DNA from 3 places in the Staphylococcus sp. AC872 genome. Region 3 is predicted to be linked to each of the others. Evidence: predicted binding sites of a transcription regulator. Region 3 holds the regulator's gene; each other region holds the start of a gene.
The links. Region 3 encodes NrdR, which represses ribonucleotide reductase genes. Its sites were predicted from a motif close to AACACNATATATNGTGTT; they were not measured.

Region 1 (3,300 bases), on a different contig from region 3:
AGCTTTTTAGATTATAATAATGAATTTAAAGTATCTGGTTTAGTTGGGGCGACTGATGCAGCAGAATTATTAGTAGATAAAGATGAAGACTTTGATTTAGCTATTATTGGCCCAGGTCATATGACTATGGCACACAAAACAGATGAATATGTTTATAAATCAAGATATTTAGACTATACAGATATGTATCAACAAGTAATGTTGAATTATTTAAACAAAACCCAATAAAACCAAATGAAATGCAATAATCTTAGTTTTTTTATGTAGAAAATTGTCAGATAAATTACATACATAGTAATAATTGATATTAACAAAATGATTAAATTGCGTAGCTATCCTTTTGAAAGCCATTACAACCATAATCCAACAATTTTACAAAAAATGTTGGATTATTATGATTCATTTACAAAATCTTAACATCGCCCACAAAAGCTTGTTTGTTTGTTAGAGTGTGTCTTGTCGTTAATTAACGAAGAAGAAACTTATATGTTTATAGAAAATTGAAGGTAGCCACGAGATAGTAAACAAAAAAGCTTTATCATTCTTAGGAGGATATTTAAAATGAAAAAAATCGCTACAGCTACAATTGCAACAGCAGGTTTCGCAACATTTGGTTTAATGCAACATGATGCAGATGCAGCAGAAAACAATAACGGATATAATCCTAACGATCCTTATTCATATGAATACACATATACAATTGACCAACAAGGTAACTACCACTATGATTGGAAAGGTAATTGGAGTCCTAACCAACAACAAGGTAATAACAATAGTTATTCATATGGTAACCAAACTACTCAAAACTACAATTCAAATAATGCTACAAACAATAATCAAAATACACAATCTTATACTACTGATAATACAAATAATCAAGGTGGCGGATTAGGTGCTGATTATTCAACATCAGATAAAAATATCAAAGTGACTACACAAAACGCGCCATCTTCAAATAATTCAACTGCATTTTCTGGACAATCAAGCTCTGGTTCAAATGCGTATACTGCTGGTCAATGTACTTATTATGTATATGACAAAGTTGGCGGTAAAATCGGTTCTAATTGGGGTAACGCAAGTAACTGGGCAAACGCTGCAGCACAAGATGGTTATAATGTAAGTAATTCACCTAAACAAGGTGCAATTATGCAAACATCACAAGGTGCATTTGGTCATGTTGCATATGTTGAAAATGTAAATAGTGATGGTTCAATCAAAGTTTCAGAAATGAACTATAATGGTGGACCAGGTAACGTTTCAACACGTACTATTTCAGCTAGCCAAGCTGGTTCATACAACTACATTTCATAATGATTTATATTCAAATAAGAACTCGAAATAATATTAAATATTATTTTGAGTTCTTTTTTGTTTTGGATTAAATTTTGAATGGGTGTGACATATTTGTCAGGGTTGTGATTAAATTCGTGCCTCCATGGGAGTTTATTATTATTTGACATCATTCAATTTTCAAAACAATGATTTCAAAAATTGAATGATTATTTTTATAGTTGTTCATGAATTAGTAATAAACTTATGACAGTTTAGTTAAGTCATCGATTATACATTGTAATACTATATGTTGTGTTTTAAATTTTAAATAAACACTATATATAGAAAAGAGTGGTAAGATGAATCAACTAGAACAATCATTAACTGGTTTGATTGAGAAGGATCCAACTATCGTAAATGAGAATGCTAATAAAGATAGCAATACCTTTTCGACTATGCGCGATTTAACGGCAGGTATTGTTTCAAAATCATATGCTTTAAATTATTTATTGCCTAAACATATTGCTGAGGCGCATCAAAATGGTGATATTCACTTTCATGATTTAGATTATCACCTATTTCAACCATTAACAAATTGTTGTTTAATTGATGCAAAAAGCATGCTGAAAAATGGCTTTGAAATAGGTAATGCCAATGTTACATCTCCAAAATCAATTCAGACAGCATCAGCACAACTTGTACAAATTATTGCGAACGTCTCTAGTAGTCAATACGGTGGATGTACAGTGGATCGTGTAGATGAATTATTGAGTGAGTATGCACAATATAATGAGCGACATCATCGTGAAATAGCACAAGTTTATGTTAAAGATGAACAGATTGAAACATATGTAGAGCAACAAGTGACTAAAGATATTAATGACGCCATTGAAAGTTTGGAGTATGAGATTAATACACTGTATACCTCTAATGGTCAAACACCATTTGTCACATTAGGATTTGGCTTAGGAACAGATACATTAAGTCGTAAAATACAGCAGACGATATTGAAAACGAGAATTAAAGGATTAGGTAAAGATCGTGTCACAGCCATTTTTCCTAAGTTAGTATTTTCTATTAAAGATGGTATTAATTTGAAAAAAGAAGATCCGAATTATGATATCAAGCAACTTGCATTAGAATGTTCAACAAAACGCATGTATCCTGATATATTAAATTACGATAAAATTGTAGAATTATTAGGCGATTTTAAAGCACCGATGGGATGTCGATCGTTTTTACCAAGTTGGCGTAATGAACAAGGTGAATTTGAGAATAATGGACGTTGTAATTTAGGTGTTGTAACTTTAAATTTACCAAGAATTGCGCTTGAATCAAAAGGTGACATGACAACGTTTTGGAAAATTTTTTATAACAAAATGTCGTTAATGCACGATGCTTTAGTATATAGAATAGAGCGATTAAAAGAAGCGACAGTAAATAATGCACCAATCCTATATAAAAGCGGTGCATTTAAATATAAACTCGATGATCACGAAGATGTAATGGCGCTATTTAAGAATAAAAGAGCTACGATTTCCATGGGATACATCGGATTATATGAAACTGCTACAGTATTTTATGGACCTAATTGGGAACATAATGACGAAGCCAAAGCATTTACAATTGAAATATTAAAAGAAATGCAGCGTCTACAAAAACAATGGACAAATCAATATGACATTTGGTTTAGCATATACAGTACGCCTAGTGAATCATTGACCGATCGTTTTTGTCGGTTAGATCAAGAACGATTTGGAGATATTCAAGATATTACAAGTAAAGGCTATTACCAAAATTCATTTCATTATGATGTAAGAAAAGATATTACGCCGTTTGAAAAATTAGATTTTGAAAAAGATTATCCCTATTATGCGAGTGGTGGTTTTATCCACTATTGTGAGTACCCTAAATTGAATCATAATATTAAAGCGCTAGAAGCGGTATGGGATTATGCTTATGATAAGGTAGGGTATTTAGGTACCAATATTCCAATAGATCATTGTTATGAATGTGGATTTGATGGAG
Region 2 (3,300 bases), on a different contig from region 3:
TGCAGCAAATATACCTGAAAGTAGCCCAATTAATGCTGGTATAAACGAAGAAGAAAATTCTGGTTTTACAATAAGTAACATACCTAGTATCGCAACGATCATTGCTGAAATTTGATATTTCCGTACTTTTTCATGTAAAAAGATAAAACATAATAATATGGTCCAGAAGGGGTTTAACTTCATTAATGTATCAGCATCACTCAATACCATATGATCAAGTGCATATATATTGAGTAATACACCTATTAACCCGAGTGTAGACCTTGAGATAAGTAATGGTTGGCTACTTAATTTACCAAACATAGGTTGCTTATATTTAAATATGAAGAATAACGGTATGAACATTGCAACTAAATTTCTTGCTAGAGACTTTTGAAATACAGGTAAATCGCCTGATAATCTGAAGAAGACAGACATAAAGCTAAAGCCTATCGCAGATATTAATATTGCAATTATACCTTTGATTTTAGGATTCAATACTATCGCCTCATTCATAAAAGTTTAACGTTATTATAGTAGCATAAATGATGTTGATATGCATAAATGACTTGAAAAAACGTAGGGGGAAATATATAATAAAAATACGAACACATGTTCTATTCGGCGAGGTTATTCTCTAGTTCCAAATCATTTGTGAGATTTAAAATAATTGTATATAACTGAAAACGATTGCAGTTTAATTTTGATTTTCTATTGATTGTATCCTTTATTTTGACGGGGTTGAGCTAGAATCACGAGCTTACGCTTAATGTATATTTTTTTATAAAAAGCAAGTAATTTTAACTGAAAAATTTTTTTATTTTTATTGATGTAAGACTAAAGGTGTAGTGGTGCATGTTTAGAAGAAAAGACGAACATTTGACATAAAACTTTAACTTTAAATAAGTTTAGGTATTATGTATAATGAAACACAGAATATAGTATCGGTATTGATAAACAGACACAATATATTGTGTCTGCAGCAGATACTAATAAAAGGAATAATCTTAATTTAAATGCAAAATGACACTAGTAATAATAGAATAATCTCTCGTTTACGGTGTTTCCGCACAAAATGTTTACTTATACTATATAGATCTACATTTCAAATCAACCACAATATCTTGTGGTTCAAAATAAAATCTAATATCAAGATAAGGTCATATAGTTTTTATAAACTTTTCTTTTAGTGACTCATTTCATTCTACAACACTATATTTTGTAGGAAGCTTTCCTGTTATGATGGGAGAACTTCTTTTTTAATTGTTTAAAGATTGGTGAAAGAAGGCGATCCAATGAAAGTAGTATATTTCTCATTTTCAGGTAATGTACGCAGATTTATTAAACGTGCTGAAATCGAAAATGTAATGGAAATTACATCAGATAATTGTACGGATCCTATTAATGAACCATATATTTTAGTTACTGGAACAATAGGTTTTGGTGAAGTACCACAACAAGTACAATCATTTCTAGATGTAAATCATTCATATCTTAGAGCGGTAGCTGCCAGTGGTAATAGAAACTGGGGTCAAAATTTTGCTAAAGCAGGGCGCTCTATTTCTGAAGACTATAATGTACCGTTGTTAATGAAGTTTGAAGTGCAAGGCACTAATAAAGACGTTATCGAATTTAAAAACAAGGTGGGTAATTTTAATGAAAACTATGGACGAGAAGAAGTACAATCACATTGAATTAAATAATGAAGTTACAAAACGAAAAGATAATGGTTTTTTCAATTTAGAAAAAGACCAAGAAGCGCTCAAAGTATATTTGGAAGAAATCCACGACAAAACGATTTATTTCGATAGCGAAATTGAACGTTTACACTATCTTGTAGACAATAACTTCTACTTCAATGTATTTGCAAAATATAGTGATTCAGACTTAGTAGAAATCACAGAATATGCCAAGTCAATAAACTTCCAATTTGCTAGTTATATGTCTGCAAGTAAATTTTATAAAGACTATGCACTTAAAACGAATGATAAACAACAATATTTAGAAGATTATAATCAACACGTTGCCATCGTTTCAATGTACTTAGCTAATGGCGACAAAGATCAAGCGAAACAATTTATTTCAGCCATGGTAGAACAACGTTACCAACCTGCAACACCGACATTTTTAAATGCCGGAAGAGCAAGACGTGGTGAACTAGTTTCATGCTTCTTATTAGAAGTAGATGATAGTTTAAATTCTATCAACTTTATTGATTCAACCGCGAAACAATTAAGTAAAATTGGTGGCGGCGTAGCAATTAATTTATCTAAATTACGTGCACGTGGTGAAGCAATTAAAGGTATTAAAGGTGTAGCTAAAGGTGTACTACCTGTTGCTAAATCACTCGAAGGTGGATTTAGTTATGCAGATCAATTAGGCCAAAGACCTGGTGCAGGTGCTGTATATTTAAATATTTTCCACTATGATGTTGAAGAGTTTTTAGATACTAAAAAAGTAAATGCAGATGAAGATTTACGTTTATCAACTATTTCAACTGGATTAATCGTGCCTTCTAAATTCTTTGACCTAGCAAAAGAAGGTAAAGACTTCTACATGTTTGCACCACACACAGTAAAACAAGAGTACGGTGTGACTTTAGATGATATTGATTTAGAAAAATATTATGATGACATGGTTGCAAACCCTAATGTAGAGAAAAAGAAAAAAGATGCACGTGAAATGTTAAATACCATTGCTCAAACACAATTACAATCTGGTTATCCATATTTAATGTTCAAAGATAATGCGAATAAAGTTCATGCTAATTCAGATATTGGTCAAATTAAAATGAGTAATTTATGTACTGAAATTTTCCAATTACAAGAAACATCTATTATAAATGACTATGGTACAGAAGATGAAATTAAACGAGATATTTCATGTAACTTGGGATCATTGAATATTGTGAATGTCATGGAATCTCAAAAATTTAGAGATTCAGTTCATACAGGTATGGATGCATTAACCGTTGTTAGTGATGAAGCGAATATTCAAAACGCACCTGGTGTAAAAAAAGCTAATAGTGAGTTACATTCTGTAGGACTTGGTGTAATGAATTTACATGGTTATTTAGCCAAAAATAAAATTGGTTATGAGTCAGAAGAAGCTAAAGATTTCGCTAATATTTTCTTTATGATGATGAACTATTATTCAATTGAACGTTCAATGCAAATTGCTAAAGAACGTGGAGAAAAATACCTTGATTTTGATAAATCAGATTATGCAAATGGAAAATATTTCGAATTCTATACTTCACAAGAATTTGAACCACAATTTGAAAAAGTACGCGAATTATTCAAAGGTTTTGAAATTCCAACA
Region 3 (3,300 bases):
ATTAATTAACTTTTTGCATATATCATTAACTTGCATTGCAATATCCAAACGATTTCGTCCAGTAGTATAAATATCTTTAATTTTTGCATTTAAGGTATCTCTCTGCATATGATGTGATGTAATCAATTGAGAATTAAGTCTTTCTTCATCATATTTTACTTTACATGGACATGGCAAATAGCGAATTTTAATGCGTTCGTTTTCAATATATAATTCTGGCACATGACCTTTAACAAAGTTAGGACACTCATTATAATTATGCCCATCATAGTGCTTTTGTTGGTCTTTATATTCTTGTAGGACGTTTAAGTCTTCATCAATCATAGCATTGGTTAGTTCTGATTGGTGTTCATTTAAAAATTGCTTCACATCAGGATCATTTACAACCTGTTGACGTATTTTAGCAATTCTCTTTTCGAAATCTTTATTTGAACCTACAATATTCTTAAAGCTTTCCATCTAATCCTCCTCCCAATCTTTATTTAATTGTTCTAAGAATGCTTGTCTATCCTTTTCAAATTGATCGTCTTTTTCATCTTTTGAAAGTGCTGTAGCGTTTGGATTATCTCTTTCTTCTAACCATTTAGGCGTTTTCTCCCTAGAAACCAATTTACTTTTACGATTATAGCCTTGATATGATTGTGATTTATTCTCGTTTGATGGTTTAGGTTGATTAACTTTCAAGGCATATTCATAAGCTTGCTTAGCCGTTGTTATACCTTTCTTTTTCCAATTTGAAGCAATTTCAAAAATATAAGATTTGGGTAATTTCATATCTTCTTTAAGCATAACAAATTGTAATAAGATGTTAATAACACCGAAGTTCATTTTTTCTCTATGAATTAATTCTTCAATCATATTTTTTTGAGATAATGTTGGTTCTGATTCAGACCAAGATGCTAACATATCAATCGGACTCGTCTGTTCTAACAGTTGAAGCCATTGTTCCGTGTCATTTTCAGGATCAGGAATTTCATTATTTTGGGTCGAAATGTCACTGTGTTTAATGTTTTTATTCAATTCTAACTTAGGTAATTGATTTTCATGTTCTATTAAATAATAAGAACGTGCCTGTTTACGCATCTCTTCAAAAGATAATTGCTGCGCACTTGTAATTGAATTCAATATAATATGTTTCATCGCATCAGCCGTTAAACCATATAAAGTTGCGAGTTGAACAATTAGACTTTTAGCATCCTTTGTCACTATTTCATTTGAGATGAAATGGTTATGTAACATCTGTTTCAACATATCAAAATCAAAAGATTCATTAGATAAATCCAATCCTTGATATTCACTCGCTTTAGGTATATTTTGTGTATCGATATCTAATATTCTATTGGGTACTTTAAAGACATCTGTAAACTTTCTGGTTGTTTGCTGATACTGTGATAAATCTCTAAAAGTTTGTTCAAAATGTTTCTTTAGAACCTGATATCTTTTTTTATCAACTTCACTATATAAAAATACAGATAACATAGGATCATTGAAAAATTGAGATGGTGACGGAGGTTGAATCAATTGATATATAAAATGTGTTTGTTGTTCATCATGTTTTACAAATGATTTCATCAAACCAATGGCTTCTAATAAATCCATTTGATTTCTAAAGTCGATTAAATTTTCTTTAAGTTCATTCATAATGACATAATGGGTGAGTGGTTGCTCAACATCATTTGAAAATTGATGCATAAAGTGATATAAACCAATTGCTTGAGGCCCAATTAAAGGTGTAAACAGTCGATTTAATATTTCAAGATGCTGTGAATTTAAATAAAAATCTTGAATCACTTCAAAACTATCTTGTGGTCTTAAACCTAATTCAAAGGAATTTAACCCCATTTATAAATCACTCCGTTTATTATCATTCAGAATACCTTGCATTGAAGCTAACAGTTGGTCAATATCTTTAAACTCTTTATAAACAGAGGCAAAGCGAACATAAGAAACTTGATCTACATGCATTAATAAGTTCATTACATGTTCTCCAATTTCTCTAGATGAAATCTCAGTATGCCCCTCATCTCTTAATTGCCACTCCACTTTATTAGTTATATCCTCTAGTTGTTGATATCTCACTGGACGTTTTTCACATGATCTAACTAATCCATTCAAGATTTTTTCTCTTAAAAATTGTTCTCTAGTTCCATCCTTTTTCACTACTATTAATGGACTCACTTCTATATGTTCGAATGTTGTAAACCTTGTACCACAATTTTCACATTCTCTTCTTCGACGAATCGCGTTCGCATCTTCTGCATGACGTGAATCTACTACTCTTGAATGTGTTGAATTACATTTTGGGCATTTCATGATTGTCACCCTTTTCTATTTAGATTATGCTCAATTATACTATAAATTCACACGTTACAAAAGAAAGCACCTTTTAAATTATATGTCTAAAAGTGTAAACTAATTTATATCATTAAATATAACAACCTAAATAAAAAATGTGACATTTTCAAAAATGATGTTAAAGTCAACTTTTTTCTATTTAATTTCTAGATAACTTTGGCATCTACATTTTATTTTGAACAAAAAACTGCCAATCTAACCTTCATATTAAAGATTAGACTGACAGTCTCTTAAAAATTAATTTTACACAGCTTCTACTGTTTTATGAGATTCTATCAACTTACCAATTTGCTCTGCTACTTCAACAACTCTATTTGAATATCCCCATTCATTATCATACCAAGCGATTACTTTAACTTTATTATCGCCCATAACCATTGTTGATTGTGCATCAATTACTGCAGAATTAGGATTTGTATTAAAATCTACTGAAACAAGTGGTTCACTTTCTACATCCAATACACCATCTAAATTTGCATTTTTGAAAGCGTCATTAATTTGATCAGCTGTTACATTTTGTTCTAAATCTACTACTAAGTCTACAAGAGAAACGTTTTTAGTTGGTACTCTTAATGCCATTCCATGTAATTTACCTTCTACTTCAGGTAGCACTTCTTTTAATGCTTTAGCTGCGCCTGTAGATGTCGGAATAATACTTTCATTACATGAACGTGCTCTACGCAAATCTTTATGCGGATTATCAATATTCTTTTGGTCATTAGTAATTGCGTGTACTGTAGTCATCAGACCGTTCACGATACCAAATTCATCATTTAATACTTTTGCAACTGGGCCAATACAGTTAGTTGTACATGATGCATTACTGAAAATATCGAATTTATTAACATCTAATTTATCATCATTGACACCTTTCACAATCATTTGAACATGGCCACCTTTAGATGGACCTGTTAATAATACTTTTTTTGCACCTGCGTTGATATG

Region 1: a site for NrdR is predicted at 1,572-1,589, ahead of nrdD (anaerobic ribonucleoside-triphosphate reductase). Genes of this name have one in related genera too.
Region 2: a site for NrdR is predicted at 1,093-1,110, ahead of nrdI (class Ib ribonucleoside-diphosphate reductase assembly flavoprotein NrdI). Genes of this name have one in related genera too.

Annotation. Positions count from the first base shown of each region.
Region 1 is NZ_CEEDKW010000001.1:469,541-472,840, reverse strand. It holds gene ACZ267_RS02345 (ArgE/DapE family deacylase) at 1-228, shown strand, start outside; gene ACZ267_RS02340 (CHAP domain-containing protein) at 562-1,311, shown strand; gene nrdD (anaerobic ribonucleoside-triphosphate reductase) at 1,632-3,300, shown strand, end outside.
Region 2 is NZ_CEEDKW010000004.1:150,227-153,526, forward strand. It holds gene ACZ267_RS07945 (DMT family transporter) at 1-477, opposite strand, end outside; gene nrdI (class Ib ribonucleoside-diphosphate reductase assembly flavoprotein NrdI) at 1,275-1,673, shown strand; gene nrdE (class 1b ribonucleoside-diphosphate reductase subunit alpha) at 1,636-3,300, shown strand, end outside.
Region 3 is NZ_CEEDKW010000005.1:157,064-160,363, forward strand. It holds gene dnaI (primosomal protein DnaI) at 1-459, opposite strand, end outside; gene ACZ267_RS09515 (replication initiation and membrane attachment family protein) at 460-1,842, opposite strand; gene nrdR (transcriptional regulator NrdR) at 1,843-2,313, opposite strand; gene gap (type I glyceraldehyde-3-phosphate dehydrogenase) at 2,599-3,300, opposite strand, start outside.